3 regions of the Cellulosimicrobium sp. NPDC030954 genome follow, and region 2 is predicted to be linked to each of the others. Evidence: riboswitches for the same ligand, from Rfam matches in the RefSeq annotation. Region 2 holds a riboswitch; each other region holds the start of a gene.
The links. A riboswitch is a leader RNA that binds a small molecule or an ion and turns the genes downstream of it on or off. The one in region 2 is predicted to bind thiamine pyrophosphate.

Region 1 (4,935 bases), on a different contig from region 2:
CGTGCCGAGCACGGCCTGCCACAGCGTCAGCCCGAGGATCCGCCACGTCCGCGGCTGGGAGAAGACCTCCGCGAACCCCGACAGGTCGAGCCCGCCGTCGTCCCCGACGAACCCGCGCGCCACGAGCGTGACGACCGGCCACGCGAAGAACACCCCGAGGAACAGCAGCGGCACCGCCGCCGCGATCCCCCACAGCACCCCGCGCCCGACGCTGCCCCGCCGGACCGCGCGGCCCCTCACCACGGCTCTACCTCGGCGGACCAGGGCTCTACCTCGCGAGGTAAAGCCCTGGTCATGCCCGCCGGCGGACCGGAGACGCGGGTCAGTCGACGACCGTGGCCGTCCATGCCTTGATCCACTCGTCACGGTGCGCCGAGATGTCGGCGGGCGCGACCTCGAAGGGCTCGTCGGCGAGCGGGGCGAACTCGGCCCAGCCGTCGGGGAGCGCGACGGAGTCGTCGGCGGGGTACATGTACATCTGGCCGGGCACGTCGGCCTGGAACGCCTCGCTCACGAGGAAGTCCACGAGCTGCTGCGCGCCCTCGGGGTTCTTCGCGTTCGCGAGCACGCCCGCGTACTCGACCTGGCGGAAGCACGTGTCGAGCAGCGCACCCGTGGTCGACTCGGAGCCGTCCTCGGTGAGCGTGAACGCGGGCGACGTCGAGTACGACAGCACGAGCGGGCGCGGCCCGGCGCCCTCGGAGCCGGAGAAGTCGACGTAGTACGCGTCGGACCAGCCGTCGACGACCTTCACGCCGTTGGCGCGCAGGTCGGCCCAGTAGTCCTCCCAGCCGTCCTCGCCGAACGCGCCGACGGTCGCGAGGAGGAACGCGAGGCCGGGCGACGACGTCGCCGGGTTGGTCACGACGAGGAGGTCCTCGTACTCCGGCTTCGCGAGGTCCTCGAGCGACACCGGCTCGGGGATGCCCGCGTCGGCGAACCAGGTGTGGTCGACGTTGACGCAGACGTCGCCGAGGTCGACGGGCGTCAGCTCTCCCCCGTCCCCCACCGCGTACTGCGCCGCGGAGTCGGACAGTCCGTCCGGCGTGTAGGGCGCGAGCACGCCCTCGTCGATCGCGCGCGAGGCGAACGTGTTGTCGATCCCGAACACGACGTCGCCCAGCGGCGAGTCCTTGGTGAGGATCAGCTGGTTGACGAGCGCGCCGCCGTCGCCCGGCGCGACCTGCTCCACGGTGAGCCCGCTCTCCTCCTCGAACGCGGCGAGCACCTCGTCGCTCACGGCGAAGGAGTCGTGGGTGACCAGGGTGACCGTGCCCCCGGCGCCCGACGACGCGTCGTCGCCTCCCGAGCCTGACGTCGCGTCGTCGCCGCTGCCGCACGCGGCGAGCGCGAGGAGGGCGAGGGTCGTGCCCGCGCCCGTGACGAGGGTGCTCCGGCGGGTGCGGGCGGTCGTGCGCTGCATGTGTCCTCCCAGGACGTTCAGGAGGGGTCCACCGACCCGTGCGACCCGTGCTCCGGCGAGCGCGGGAGACCGCACGAGCAGGTGATCGAGATTCCCGACTTCCTCCACCGGTGCTAACCGGATCAGGTTCGAGGGTCTGCGGTGGTCCGCACTCTCAGCTCCTCCAGGAGCTCCCCTGTCGTTCACGTCGAGCCTACACCGGGCCGCCCCTGGGGAATCCCCCTGAGAGAACCCTGAGAGCGGCGCCGCACCGACCAGGGAGGGGTCCGGGCCGGTCCCCGATGCCCGGGGGCGCACCCCCGCGGGAGGGTCGAGACGACCGGACCGGGGCCCCCGGCCGACGACGCAGGAGGGGAAGGACCGATGAGCAGCAGACCTGGGATGACGGGTGCGACGACGACCGTCGCGACGTCCACCGAGAACGCCGAGAACGCCGAGAACGCCGCGGGAGCCGCCGGGACCACGCCGGAGCGGCCCGTGATCGCCACCGCACGGGGGCTCGTGAAGACCTACGGGCGCGGCGAGGCCGCGGTCCGCGCCCTGGACGGCGTCGACGTCGACCTCGAACGCGGACGCCTCACGGCGATCATGGGCCCGTCCGGGTCGGGCAAGTCGACCCTCATGCACTGCCTCGCCGGGCTGGACTCCCCCACGGCGGGGACCGTCGTCGTGGACGGCGAGACGGTCTCGGCGATGAGCGAGCGACGGCTGACGCGGCTGCGACGCACGCGCATCGGGTTCGTCTTCCAGTCGTTCAACCTCGTGCCGACGCTCACGGCGGAGGAGAACATCGTGCTCCCGCTCGCCGTCGCGCGCCGGCCCGTGGACCGGGCGTGGTTCGACCGCGTCGTCGACGCCGTCGGCCTGCGCCCGCGGCTCGGGCACCGCCCGGCGGAGCTCTCGGGCGGGCAGCAGCAGCGCGTCGCGTGCGCGCGGGCGCTCGTGTCCCGGCCGGCGGTCGTGTTCGCGGACGAGCCGACCGGCAACCTCGACTCGCGCGCCGCCGCGGAGGTGCTCGGCTTCCTGCGCGCCTCGGTGGACGACCTCGGCCAGTCCGTCGCCATGGTCACGCACGACCCGACGGCGGCGTCGTACGCGCACCGCGTGCTGTTCCTCGCGGACGGGCGCCTCGTGACCGAGCTGCGCGACCCGACGCCGCAGGCCGTCCTCGACACGCTCGGCGCCCTCACGCCGGCGGCGTCGGCGGGCGCGCACGCCGCACCGGTCACCCACGAACCGGCGGCCGTCCGATGATGGGCCGGATCGCGCTGCGCGGCGTGCGCGCGCACGGCGCACAGCTCGTGCTGTCCGTGCTCGCGGTGACGATCGGCGTCGCGTTCGTCACCGGCACGTTCGCGCTCCGTGCGATGCTCGCCTCGACGTTCGACGGCATCGTCGCGTCGTCGATCCAGGCGGACGCGTACGTGCGCGGCGCCACCACCGCCGGGTCCGCGCTCGAGTCGTCGTCCGCGCAGCTCGGCGGCGCACGGAGCCTCGTCCCGGCGGACCTGGCCGGCACGCTCGACGCGCGGGACGACGTCGACCTCGCGCTCGCGGAGGTGAGCGGCCCCGCCGTCCTGGTGGGCGCCGACGGCACCGCGGTGCTGAGCACCCAGGCGCCGAGCATGGCGATCGGGTACGACCCGCGCGACCCCGGGCCGCGCGTGGTCGACGGCCGCGCGCCGGAGGACGGCGCCGAGGTCGCGCTCGAGTCCGCGACGCTCGAGGCGTCGGGGCTCGCCGTGGGCGACACGACCGACGTCGTGCTCGGCGACGCGGTGCGGCCCGTGCGCGTGGTCGGCGAGCTCTCGCTGTCCGCGCCCATGGCGGGTGCGACGATCGTCCTGCTCGACACGACGACCGCCGCGATGACGTACGCGCCGGACGGCATGGTGCCGTCGATCGCCCTGTACGCCGCCGACGGCGTCTCGCCCGAGACGCTGCGCGACGCCGTCGCGGCGGCGCTCCCCGGCGACGCCGAGGCCGTGACGGGCGCGGAGCTGCGCGACGAGACGAGCAGCGCCATCGCCGACCAGCTCGGCTTCGTCTCGACGTTCCTGCTCGTGTTCGCCGGGCTCGCGCTGTTCGTCGGTACGTTCATCATCACCAACACGTTCGCGATGCACGTGCGCCGCCGCACGCGGGAGCTCGCGCTCCTGCGCGCCGTCGGGGTGTCGCCCGCGCAGGTGTTCGCCTCGGTGCTGGGACAGGCCGCCGTCGTCGGGGTCGTCGGCGCGGTGCTGGGCGTCGCGGCCGGGTTCGGGCTCGCCGAGCTCGCGCGGAGCGGGCTCGGCGCGGTGGGCATGGAGCTGGCCGGGTCGCTGCCCGTGACGACCGCCGGGATCGTGGTCCCGCTCGTCGTCGGGGTCGTGGTGTCCGTCGTCGCAGCGGCCCTGCCCGCGCGGCACGCGGCGCTCGTCCGGCCCGTGGAGGCGATGCGGGCCGACGTCGTGCGTCCCGCCGGCCCGGGCGTCGCCCGGGTGGTCGCGGGGGCGCTGGCCCTGCTCGCCGGCACCGGGCTCGTGGTGGGTGCCGCGGCGGTGGGGAGCGGCGGGGCGCCGCTCCTCGGGCTCGGCGCGGTCGGGGTGATCGCGGGCGTGCTGCTGCTCTCCCCGCTCGCGGTCGGTCCCGTGCTCGGGGTCCTCGCCGCGCCGTTCGTCGCGCTCGTCCGGCCGCTCGGCGGGCTCGCGCGCGGCAACGTGACGCGCCAGCCGCGCCGCACGGCCGCCACCGCGGGGGCGCTCGTCGTGGGGATGGCGCTCGTGTCGACGACGTCCGTCCTGGCGCTCTCGGCACGCGAGTCCGTGACCGGCATCGTCGACGAGGAGACGGCCGCCGACCTCGTCGTCCGGTCCGCGACCCCGTACCTGCCCGAGGGCGTCGCGGCCGACGTCCGCGCGGTGCCCGGCGTCGCGTCCGTCGACCTCACGACGTACGGGCAGGTCGTCGTCGACGACGAGCCGCAGGTCGTCGTCGGCTTCCCCGCCGAGGGCTTCGGCCGCTCGGTCCGCACGACGGCGGTCGAGGGCGACCTCGGCGCGTACGCGCGCGGGGAGGCCGCCGTCATGGAGGACGCGCTCGACGAGCACGGCTGGGCGCTCGGCGACGTCGTGACGATCGCCGACCCCACCCGGCCCGACCTCCCGGCGCACGACGTCCGCATCGGCGCCGTGATCGACTCCCACGCGTTCTCCGTCGACATGCTGTTGCCGCCGGACGTCGCGTCCGCGGTAGGCGCGACGACCCCCGAGATGCTGTTCCTCGACGTCGAGCCGGGCGCCGACCCCGCGGCCGTGCGGGGCGCAGTGACCGACGCCGTCGCGCCGTACGTCGTCGCGAGCGTGCTCGACGCCGACGAGTTCGCCGGGGAGGTCGCGTCCCAGGTCGAGTCGATCCTCGCGATCGTCTACGCCCTGCTCGGGCTGTCCGTGCTCGTCGCGGTGCTCGGGATCGTCAACACGCTCGCCCTGTCCGTCGTCGAGCGGACGCGCGAGATCGGGCTCCTGCGCGCC
Region 2 (4,935 bases):
CGCAGCTCCTGCACCTGGAGTCGGACGCCCCGGACCAGGAGATCGGCCTGTACATCAACTCCCCCGGCGGCTCCGCGACCGCGCTCATGGCGATCTACGACACGATGCAGTTCGTCCGCTGCGACGTGTCGACCATCTGCATGGGCCAGGCGGCCTCGGCCGCGGCCGTGCTGCTCGCGGCGGGGACGCCGGGCAAGCGGTTCGTGCTCGAGCACTCGCGCGTGCTGCTGCACCAGCCCTCGGGCGGCGGCGAGGGCACCATCTCCGACCTGTCGATCCAGGCGGAGGAGATCCTGCGGATCCGGTCCGAGACGGAGGAGGTCCTGTCCCGCCACACGGGGCAGACCGTCGAGCGCCTGCGCGCGGACACCGACCGCGACCTCGTGCTCACCGCGCGCCAGGCCGTCGAGTACGGCGTCGCGGACGCCGTCGTCACGTCGCGCAAGCTCGCCGCGGCCGCCTGAGGCGTCGAGCGCTGCACCCGCGGTCGAGGGATGCACCCGGAGACGCATCTCTCGGCCCGGGGCGCAGCACTCGCGGAGGGGCCTCGCGGGGCTACCCGCGCCGCCGGAACCACGAACGGCGCCGTGTCTCCTGCGGGGGATCGGCCCGGCGCGGGGCTTCCGCTCCCGGCGCGTCAGGTCCCGGAGTCTCAGCTCCCGGCGCGTCAGGTCCCGGAGTCTCCGCTCCCGGCGCGTCAGGTTCCGGAGTCTCCGCTCCCGGCGCGTCAGGTTCCGGCGCGTCGAGAGCCGGGACGGGCTCGACGGCGGTGTCCGCCCCGGGCGCACCCGCGTCCGGTCCCGCTGCTGCCGGCTCGGGGGCGCGCGCCGGCCCGGCCACCGGGCGTGCCGTCGCCTCGATGGCGGCGATCCGCCCGCGCTCGTCGAACCGGACGGTCACGCTCCCGTCAGGCACGGCGAGCTCGACCGCGCCGTCGCCCTCCGTCGTCCCGAGGCCGCGCGCGGCCGCGTACGACGCGACCGCCCGCCGGTGGTCGACGACCGTGACGGACAGCAGACCCTCGCTCAGCACCCGCACGACGCGCGGCACGCTCGGAGCGGGCAGCGCGAGGTCGTCGGCGTCGAGGAGGAACCACGCGCGCGTCCCGCCACCGACGGGACCGCTGTAGTGGGTCCAGGAACCGGTGACGGCCTTCGCCGCGAGCGCGAGCCGGTACGGGAGGTCGTCGGCGAGCGGCAGCTCCGCGTCGGTCGCCTCGCGCAGACCGGTCTCGCGGGTCTTCTCGGCCGCGCGCAGCACGTCCTCGGGGAAGTCGTTGACGTTGTTCCACGCCCACATCCAGCTCCCGGGGCCGGGCGCGGCCGTGCCGAGGAACTGGAGCCGGCACGTCGTCGTCCCGCCGTCCGGCGCGGTGAAGGTGAACGTCCCCGTGGCCATCTCGGCGCCCCACGCGTCGTCGCCGTGGCGGTCCACGAGGTGGAGCTGGTGCTCGTGCGAGAGGAACGCGGCGTCGTCGACGAGCTCCTGGAGGGCCGGGGCGGTCTGCTCTGCCGTGCCGTGCGCGGTCTGCGGCTCCGTCATCCCTCGACGGTAGCGGCGCCCGCCTCGCCGCGCCGGGGCGCGACACGCGGTGCCGCCCAGGAGCCGGCCAGGTGCCGGCCCGGCGCCGGCCGCGCGTCAGCCGGTGCGGCGGGCCCCGCGGGGCTCAGGCCGCGAGGAGCAGGACGTCGGCGGCGCGCGGGGTCGGCCGCGCCGCGAGCGCCGGGCTCGCGAGCGTGGTGCGCGCGACCGGGAGGTCGCGCACGGGCTCGCCGGCGGGTGCGGGGTGCCGGGGCGCGGAGGGCGCACCGCGCTCCCGGACGGAGGAGAGCACGCGCACCGGGGCGACGGGGCGCAGCTCTTCGCCCGTGCGGGCCACGAGGTCCACGAGGCGCAGGCCGAGGGCGCCGCAGACGGCGGCCAGGACCTCGGACGACGCCTCCTTGCGGCCGCGCTCCACCTCGGACAGGTAGGCGGTCGAGACCCGTGCGGCAGCCGCGACGTCCACGAGCGTCCGCCCCTGCCCGAGCCGGGCCCGCCGGAGGATCCCGCCGATGACGTGCCGCAGGAGCGGCTCCGGCCGCCCGCCCTTCCGGGACCGGGGGCTCGCCGGGACCGCGTCCGGCACCGCGTCCGGCACTGCGTCCGGCACCGCTCTCGGCACCGGGTCCGGCGCCGGTCTCGGCACTGCGATCGGCACCGGGCCCGGCACCGCGCTCGTCGTGTCCATGCGGTCACGCTACCCGCGCCCTCGCCCGGGTGCCGAGGCACCCGGGCGAGGATCTGCTGCTGGCGTAAGGCCCGACGTCGGGCCTCACCGGTCCGGGAGGGACGTCACCAGCGCTCGAGCGACCACGCCATCTGCCAGAACCGGATCTCGTGCCGGCAGCTCAGCTCGAACGCGCGCTCCATGCGGGCGCGCTCCGCCTCGCCCGCGTCGGCGGCGAGCGCGTCGAGACGCTCGCGCAGGTCGGCCAGGACCCCCTCGGTGCGCTCGGCGGCGTAGAACTCCCACCAGCCCGCGAGCGGGTGGTCGTCCGCGATCGCGCCGGGCGTCGTCTCGCGCTCGGCGAGCCAGAACCGCCGCGCCGACCAGATGTAGGTCCACGGGCACGGCAGGAGCGCGGCGAGCAGCACGCCGAGGGAGTCGCGGCCCGCGGCGAGCATGTGGTCGACGTACGCCTGCGCGCTCGGGGCGAGGCGGTTCGTCTGCGCCTCCTCGTACGTCACGCCGAGGAAGTCGCACATCGCGTGGTGCGCGTGCGACTCGTCGTCGAGCAGGAACCCGGCCTTCTCGTGGAAGTACGCGGCCCAGTCACGGTCCGGCGCGAGCGCCATGCCGAGCCCGTAGCAGCGCAGGTACGCCGTGAGGTACTGGTGGTCCTGGCCGACGTAGTGCCGCACCGCGGCCGGCTCGACCGACCCGTCGCGCAGCCCGGCGAGGAACGGGTGGTCGTAGAACTCGTCGAAGAGGTGCGCGTACCGGCGCGCGAGGTCGACCGTGAAGCCGGTCTCCCCCGGCCGGACGAGTGCGGTCGGGTCGTCCGCGAGGACAGGGTTCAGGGTGATGGCAGCAGGCGTCGTCATGCCCACGTTCCTCCGCTCGTGCTAGCGAGATCAGGTTCGACGGGTCCGGGCGGCCGTACCGCTCGTCTCAGTCCCTCGGCCCGGCTGCCCGGGCGGGACGCCCCGCGTGGTTCGCCGCGACCCTAGCAAGGAAGCGCGGCCCGCGCCGGGAGCGTCCGGCGACGTGTGGAATATAGTTGTAGCAACAACAAGTTGGAGCAGACATGACCACGAGCACCCCGGGCGCGGCGACCGACCGCCTCCTGTCCCCGTCCACGAGCATGGACGCCGTCACGCTGCGCGTCGGCGACCTCGAGCAGATGACGTCCTACTACACGGGCGCGTTCGCGCTGGCCCCGCTCGAGGAGCGCTCGCGCGGCACCGAGGTGCACCGCGTCCTCGGCCGCGGCACGACGCCCATGCTGCGGCTCGTGCACACGCCCGGCCTGCCCGCCGTCGACCGGCGTCAGGCCGGCCTGTTCCACACCGCGTTCCTGTTCGACGACGCGGCGAGCCTCGCCGCGACCGTCTACCGGGCCGCGCAGGACCGTCGCGGGGCGTTCGTCGGGTCGAGCGACCACCTCGTCAGCGAGGCGTTCTACTTCACCGACCCCGAGGGGAACGGGGTCGAGCTGTACACCGACCGCCCCCGCGAGACGTGGGTCCGCGAGCGCGGCCAGATCGTCATGGCGACCGAGTACCTGGACCCGAACGCGTACCTGCGCACGCACCTCGACCAGGAGACGTTCGACGCCGGGCCCGCGCTCGCCGGTCGCGTGGGGCACGTCCACCTCCAGGTCGGCGACATCGCGACCGCCCACGACTTCTACGTCGACGCCGTCGGGTTCGAGGCCACGGTCACCGAGTACAGCGGCGCCCTGTTCGCGTCCGCCGGCGGGTACCACCACCACGTCGCGATGAACGTCTGGAACAGCGCCGGCGCCGGCCCGCGCGCCGCGAGCCTCGGGCTCGGCGACGTCGCGGTCACCGTCCCCGGCCGCGACGACCTCGACGCGCTCGTCGCCCGCCTGCGGGCCCGCGGCCTGCAGCACGCCGACGACGGCCGCTCCGTCGTCGTGCACGACCCGTGGGGCACGCGCGTCACGCTGGCCGTGCCCGGCACGACGACCGACGAGCTGCTCGCGCGATGAGCGCCCCGTCCACCCTCGTCGCGGTCCGGTCCGACGCGGACCCGGCGGACCCGACCACCGCGGGGCCCGTCGTCGTGCTGCTGCACGGGTTCGGCTCGCACGAGCACGACCTCGCGGGCCTGGGCCCGCACCTGGGCGCGCCCTGGGTCTCGCTGCGCGCCCCGCTCCCCCTCCCCCACGGCGGCTTCGCCTGGTTCCCGATCGTCACGCCGGGCGACCCCGACCCGGAGCCCGTGGCGCGCGCGACCGAGGCCGCCTGGGCCTGGGTCGACGCCGAGCTCGGGCCCGAGCGGCAGGTCGTCCCCGTCGGGTTCTCCCAGGGCGGGCTCATGGCGACGCAGCTCCTGCGCACGCGCCCCGAGCGTGTGGCGGCGACCGTCGTCCTCGGCGGGTTCGTCCAAGGCGCGGAGCAGCCCGCCGACGCCGCGCTCGCCGCGTCCCGGCCGCCCGTGTTCTGGGGCCGCGGTGCCGAGGACCGCGTCATCGCGCCGCACGCGATCGAGCGGACGGCCGCGTGGCTGCCCGGCCGCTCGACGCTCGTCGAGCGCGTCTACCCCGGCCTCGCGCACGGCATCGACGCGCGCGAGCTCGCCGAGGTCCGGGCGTTCCTCGACGACGCCCTGGGGCGGACCGCCGCCTGACCGCAGGCGCGGGCGGCCGACCCCGACGGCGGGGCGGAACAGGTCCGGGGCGGGGGCCCGGCGCCGGGCGCGCACGA
Region 3 (4,935 bases), on a different contig from region 2:
ACCATCGCGACGAACCGGCGCGTCGAGCGCGACGAGCTCGAGCAGTTCCTGCGGTCCCGGCACGACGGCGTCCTCGTCACGACGCGCGCCGACGGGCGGCCTCAGCTCAGTCCGGTCACGTACGGGGTCGACGACGCGGGCCGGGTCGTCGTGTCGACGTACCCGGAGCGCGCCAAGGCGGCCAACGTGCGTCGCGACCCGCGCGCGTCGCTGCTCTCGCTGGGCGAACGCTTCTCGGACCCGTGGGTACAGGTCGACGGCGAGGCCGAGGTGATCGACCTGCCCGAGTCGGTCGAGCCGCTCGTCGACTACTACCGCTCCGTCAGCGGCGAGCACCCGGACTGGGACGAGTACCGCGAGGCCATGGTGACGCAGGGCAAGTCGCTCGTGCGCCTGACGATCACGCGCTGGGGCCCGGTCGCGACGGGCGGCTTCCCGGCGCGTCTCGCGGAGGGCTGAGCGCGGCGCGGGGCACCACGGCGTACCGTTCGGTCGTGCCGATCACCCTGTGCGTGTTGCTGTGGCCCACGGAGGGCAGCGCCGACCTGCTGAGCGAGTACGAGGACGACGTCCTCGCGCTCGTGCCCGCGCACGGCGGGCGCGTGCTGTCGCGCATGCGCACGCTGCCCGGTCAGGACCCGTCGCTGCCGACCGAGGTGCAGGTCATCGAGATGCCGGGGGACGACGCGCTGGCCGCGTACCTGGCCGACCCCGCGCGCGTCGCGCTGGGAGCCGTGCGCGACCGGGCCGTGGCGCGGACGGACATCGTCCGCGTCGGCGACGTCCCGGACCGGCCCGCCTGACCCGACGCCGTCGCCCGGCTGCCACCGCCGTCCACCGCACAGGAGTCAGAACAGCACCTGCTCGACTCCCCCGCCCACGACGTCCAGCCCGCCGCCGTCCACCGGCATGCCCGCGAGCGCCCCGTCGTGCCCGTGCCCGTCGGAACGTTCCGGGGCGCCCCCGGCGAGGCTTCCGGTCGGGTAGGCACCGTCGGTCGGCGGGTCGGGCGCGCGGCGCCGGTCGCCGAGACCGCCGAGCTCGCCCCGGCGGTACCGTCCCTCGACGCCGGCGGGACCGCGGTGGCCGGACACCGCGAAGCCGCGCGCCTCGAGCATCGGGCGCACGCGGTCCCACAGCCAGGAGCGGTACGCCTTCGAGGCGTACGCCCCACGGGCGTAGACCCGCTCGTAGCCGGGGACGAGCTGCGGGTGCTCGCGCGCGAGCCAATCCAGGTACCACTCGCGCGTGCCAGGCTTGAGGTGCAGGGGCAGCACCGTCACTCCCGTCGCGCCCGCGTCCTTGACCGCGTCGAGCAGGTCGGTCAGCGCGCGCGTGGAGTCGGTGAGCCACGGCAGCACGGGCGCGACCATGACACCGCACGGCAGGCCCGCCTCGCGGACCGCGCGGATCAGGTCGAGGCGTGCGCGCGGCGAGGGCGTGCCCGGTTCGACGCTCGCCTGGAGAGCCGGGTCCAGCAGCGCGAGCGAGACGCCGATCCCCACCTCGACGCGCGAGGCGGCGTCGGCGAGCAGCGGCAGGTCGCGGCGCAGGAGCGTGCCCTTGGTCAGGACCGACAGCGGCGTGCCGGAGCCCGCGAGCGCGTCGATGATGCCCGGCATGAGGCGGTAGCGCCCCTCGGCCCGCTGGTAGGGGTCCGTGTTCGTGCCGAGCGCGACGGGCTCGCGGCTCCAGGACGCGCGGGCGAGCTCGGCGCGCAGCACCTCGTCGACGTTCACCTTGACCACGACCTCGCGGTCGAAGTCGTCACCCGCGTCGAGGTCGAGGTACTGGTGGGTGGGCCGGGCGAAGCAGTTGTGGCTCACGACCCCGGCGGCGACGAAGTCCCGCGTCCCGGTGGTGATGTCGACGAGCTCGGTCTCCTCCCCGGGCCCGTCGAGCGCCTCGAGCGAGTCGACGCGCAGCGCCTCGTCGCCCGTGACGTCCCGGCCCTCGAGCGCGACCCGTCCGTCCGCGAGCACTGCCGCCCCCGGGCCGAGGAGGACGTCGCCCAGCGCCAGGTGGGAGCGGCGCCCGGCCCCGCCGACGACGTGACGCCAGCCGCGTTCGGTGAGGAACCGGTGGTCGCCGCTCGCCGTGAGGCGCGTGCCGTCCGCGAGGGTCACGCGGTACGCGCGCTTGCGGGTGGTCCAGCGGTCGAGCACGCGCGTGCGCACGTAGCGCCGGTAGGCGCCGTGCGGCGCGGTCCCCACGATCTCGTCGCCGACGCGCAGCTCGCCGATCGGCCGCTGCGTGCCGTCGGCGAGCAGCACCGGCGTCGACGGCGCGAGGCAGTAGGAGCAGGCGTGGCTGCAGCCGCGGTACGGGTTGACCGTCCAGCGGAACGGCATGCGCGACATCGCCGGGACCTTCGACAGCGCGCTCTTGGCCGTCACCTCGTGGAACGTGATGCCCGCGAACTCGGGCGTGCGCACGCTGCGCACGAGGCCCGCCCGCTCCAGCCCCGGGAGAGCGCCGTCGTCCGCGCCGAGCGCCTGTCCGTCCCACCTCACCCGCACATTCGAACAGGTGTTCGATTCGACGTCAAGCCCCGGGGACGGCCGCCCGCCCGACGCCTACCCCCGCGTCCCCGGCGACCCACGCCTTGAGCAGGGAAAGGTTCGCGAGCGGCACGTGGTGCCCGATCCGCGGGTGGTCCAGCGTCACCCCGACGACGCCGGCCGCACCGAAGGAGGCGAGGTAGTCGATCGCGGCCGGCACCGGGACCGCGAGGAGCGGCACGGCGTCGCCCTCTGCGGCGAGCCCGAGGGCCAGCGCGGCCTCCTTCGCGCGGCCGGCGCTGCTGTAGAGGCAGATCATCGGCCCCTGGGCGGCGGCCACCGCGTACGGGCGGGGCCGGTCCTCGGGGCCGCGCGCGATGAAGAACCAGGTGTCGAGCCGGGCCGCCTGCCGCCAGAGGTCGATCTGCGCCGTCGTGTCTCCGGCGGGCGCCGACCGGACGGCCTCGTCGAGGCGGTCGAGCTCGGCGACCGCCGCAGGGTCGTTGTCCGTGGTCATGCCGCCACGCTCTCATGCCCCGACGGCCCGTCCCGCTGGCTGAGACGCCGGGATTGTCCGGGCCGCGCCGAGGGCCTAGGGTCGGGCCGAACGCCCCCGGGGAGCGCACGAGCGCTGAGAGTGCAGGCCGGACACCCGTCCCTCCTGCAGACCCGTGGAACCTGATCTGGTTCGTACCAGCGAAGGGAGCAGGGCCGACGTCACCGTCCCCTGCGCGCTCGTGCCCGCGCGCCCGCGCCGTGCCGTGCGCGCGGGCCCGGCGGTGGCGCGCCGTCGTGCACCCCTCGCCCCGGGGGCCCGACGGAGGGAACCCGCATGGCCGAGCCCCGCACCACCCCGCAGCAGGCGACCCGGAGCGCCGCCGTACCCACCGACCAGCCGCCCGCCGGGTCGGCCGGCGTGTCGCCCGGCGTGTCGGGCGGCGGGGCGCCCGGTCCCGCGGTCCGCCCGACCGGGCGCCCCGCGCCACGTCGCGGGCTGACGCTGCACGAGACGGTGCTGATCGCCGTCCTCGGCGTCGTCTTCGGGTTCGTGTACTGGGCGTTCGTCCAGCTCTGGGCCCCGCTCCAGCTCGCGATGGGCCCCCTCGCGGACCTCGCCGCGAACGTCCTCGCGGGCGCGTGGATCGTCGTCGGCCCCCTGGCCACGTACATCGTGCGCAAGCCGGGGGTCGGCATCCTCGCCGAGACCCTCGCCGCGCTCGTCGAGGTCGTCTTCCTCGCCTCCCCCGCGGGGCCGCTGCTGCTCGTCGTGGGCCTGGTCCAGGGCGTCGGCGCCGAGCTGCCGTTCGCGCTCACGCGCTACCGCCGGTTCGGCTGGTGGGTGTTCGTCGCGTCGGGCGTGAGCGCCGCGCTCGTCACGTTCGCGTTCAACGCCGTGCGCTTCGGCTGGCTCGGTCAGGACTACGCGATGCTCCGGCTCGGGATCCAGGTCGTGTCGTGCATCGTGCTGTGCGGCCTCGCGGCCCGCCTCCTCGGCGACTCGCTCGCCCGCACGGGCGCCCTCGACGCGTTCGCGATCGGCGCGGCCCGCCGTGGGTGAGGCGACCGCGCACGTGGCTGACGTGACCGCGCACGCGCGCGACGTTCCCGACGCTGTCACAGCCGCCGACGTGACCGTGCACCTCGGGCACCACGGCACCCGGGTGCTCGACGGCGTCGACGTCACCGTCCCGGCCGGGACGAGCCTGCTGGTCCTCGGCCCCTCCGGGTGCGGGAAGTCGACCTTCCTGCGCGCGCTCGTCGGCGTCGTCCCGCACACCCTCCCGGGCGCCGTCCTGGGCGGCCTCCGCGTGACCGGCGCCGACCCGCGCGAGGTGCCTCCGCCCGCGCTCGCCGCCCGCGTCGGCCTCGTCCAGCAGCGGCCCGGCGACCAGCTCTGCCTGGCGCGAGTGGACGAGGAGCTGCGGTTCGCGCTCGAGAACCGCGGTGCCGACCCCCGCAGCATGGACGCCCGCGCGACCGCGGCGCTCACCGCCGTCGGCGCCGCGCACCTGCACGACCGCCCGACCCACGCGCTGTCGGGCGGCGAGGCCCAGCGCGTCGCGGTCGCCGCGGCGCTCGTCGCCGAGCCGGAGCTCCTCGTCCTCGACGAGCCCACCGCGCTGCTGGACCCCGCCGCCGCCCACGACGTCGGGGCCCTCGTCGCCCGCCTCGCGCGCCGACCCGGACCCGGGGACGGTCACGACGCCGCGCCGCGGCACCGCTCGGTCGTGCTCGTCGAGCACCGCCTGGACGACCTGGGCACGCTGCCGGACGCGACCCTGGTGCTCGGGCGCGACGGCAGGGTCGTCGCGCACGGCCCCACCGACCGCGTCCTGCGCGAGCACGCGCACGACCTCGCCGGGCTGGGGTGCTGGCTGCCCCTCGCCGTCCGCCTCGAGCAGGCGGGCGCCCCGGGGCCGCTCGGCTCCCCCGA

Region 1: another riboswitch for thiamine pyrophosphate. It lies ahead of ACZ402_RS12480 (thiamine ABC transporter substrate-binding protein); the one in region 2 lies ahead of ACZ402_RS17525 (TenA family protein).
Region 3: another riboswitch for thiamine pyrophosphate. It lies ahead of ACZ402_RS10200 (ECF transporter S component); the one in region 2 lies ahead of ACZ402_RS17525 (TenA family protein).

What each region holds. Positions count from the first base shown of each region.
Region 1 is NZ_JBVIFN010000005.1:224,756-229,690, reverse strand. It holds gene ACZ402_RS12485 (ABC transporter permease) at 1-243, opposite strand, end outside; gene ACZ402_RS12480 (thiamine ABC transporter substrate-binding protein) at 323-1,423, opposite strand; TPP riboswitch at 1,506-1,610, opposite strand; gene ACZ402_RS12475 (ABC transporter ATP-binding protein) at 1,787-2,677, shown strand; gene ACZ402_RS12470 (ABC transporter permease) at 2,674-4,935, shown strand, end outside.
Region 2 is NZ_JBVIFN010000011.1:15,255-20,189, forward strand. It holds gene ACZ402_RS17510 (ClpP family protease) at 1-464, shown strand, start outside; gene ACZ402_RS17515 (DUF6882 domain-containing protein) at 556-1,542, opposite strand; gene ACZ402_RS17520 (helix-turn-helix domain-containing protein) at 1,667-2,230, opposite strand; gene ACZ402_RS17525 (TenA family protein) at 2,335-3,087, opposite strand; TPP riboswitch at 3,078-3,202, opposite strand; gene ACZ402_RS17530 (VOC family protein) at 3,291-4,217, shown strand; gene ACZ402_RS17535 (alpha/beta hydrolase) at 4,214-4,858, shown strand.
Region 3 is NZ_JBVIFN010000004.1:92,496-97,430, reverse strand. It holds gene ACZ402_RS10220 (PPOX class F420-dependent oxidoreductase) at 1-459, shown strand, start outside; gene ACZ402_RS10215 (DUF1330 domain-containing protein) at 495-803, shown strand; gene ACZ402_RS10210 (Rv2578c family radical SAM protein) at 849-2,513, opposite strand; gene ACZ402_RS10205 (hypothetical protein) at 2,545-3,018, opposite strand; TPP riboswitch at 3,106-3,225, shown strand; gene ACZ402_RS10200 (ECF transporter S component) at 3,334-4,059, shown strand; gene ACZ402_RS10195 (ABC transporter ATP-binding protein) at 4,073-4,935, shown strand, end outside.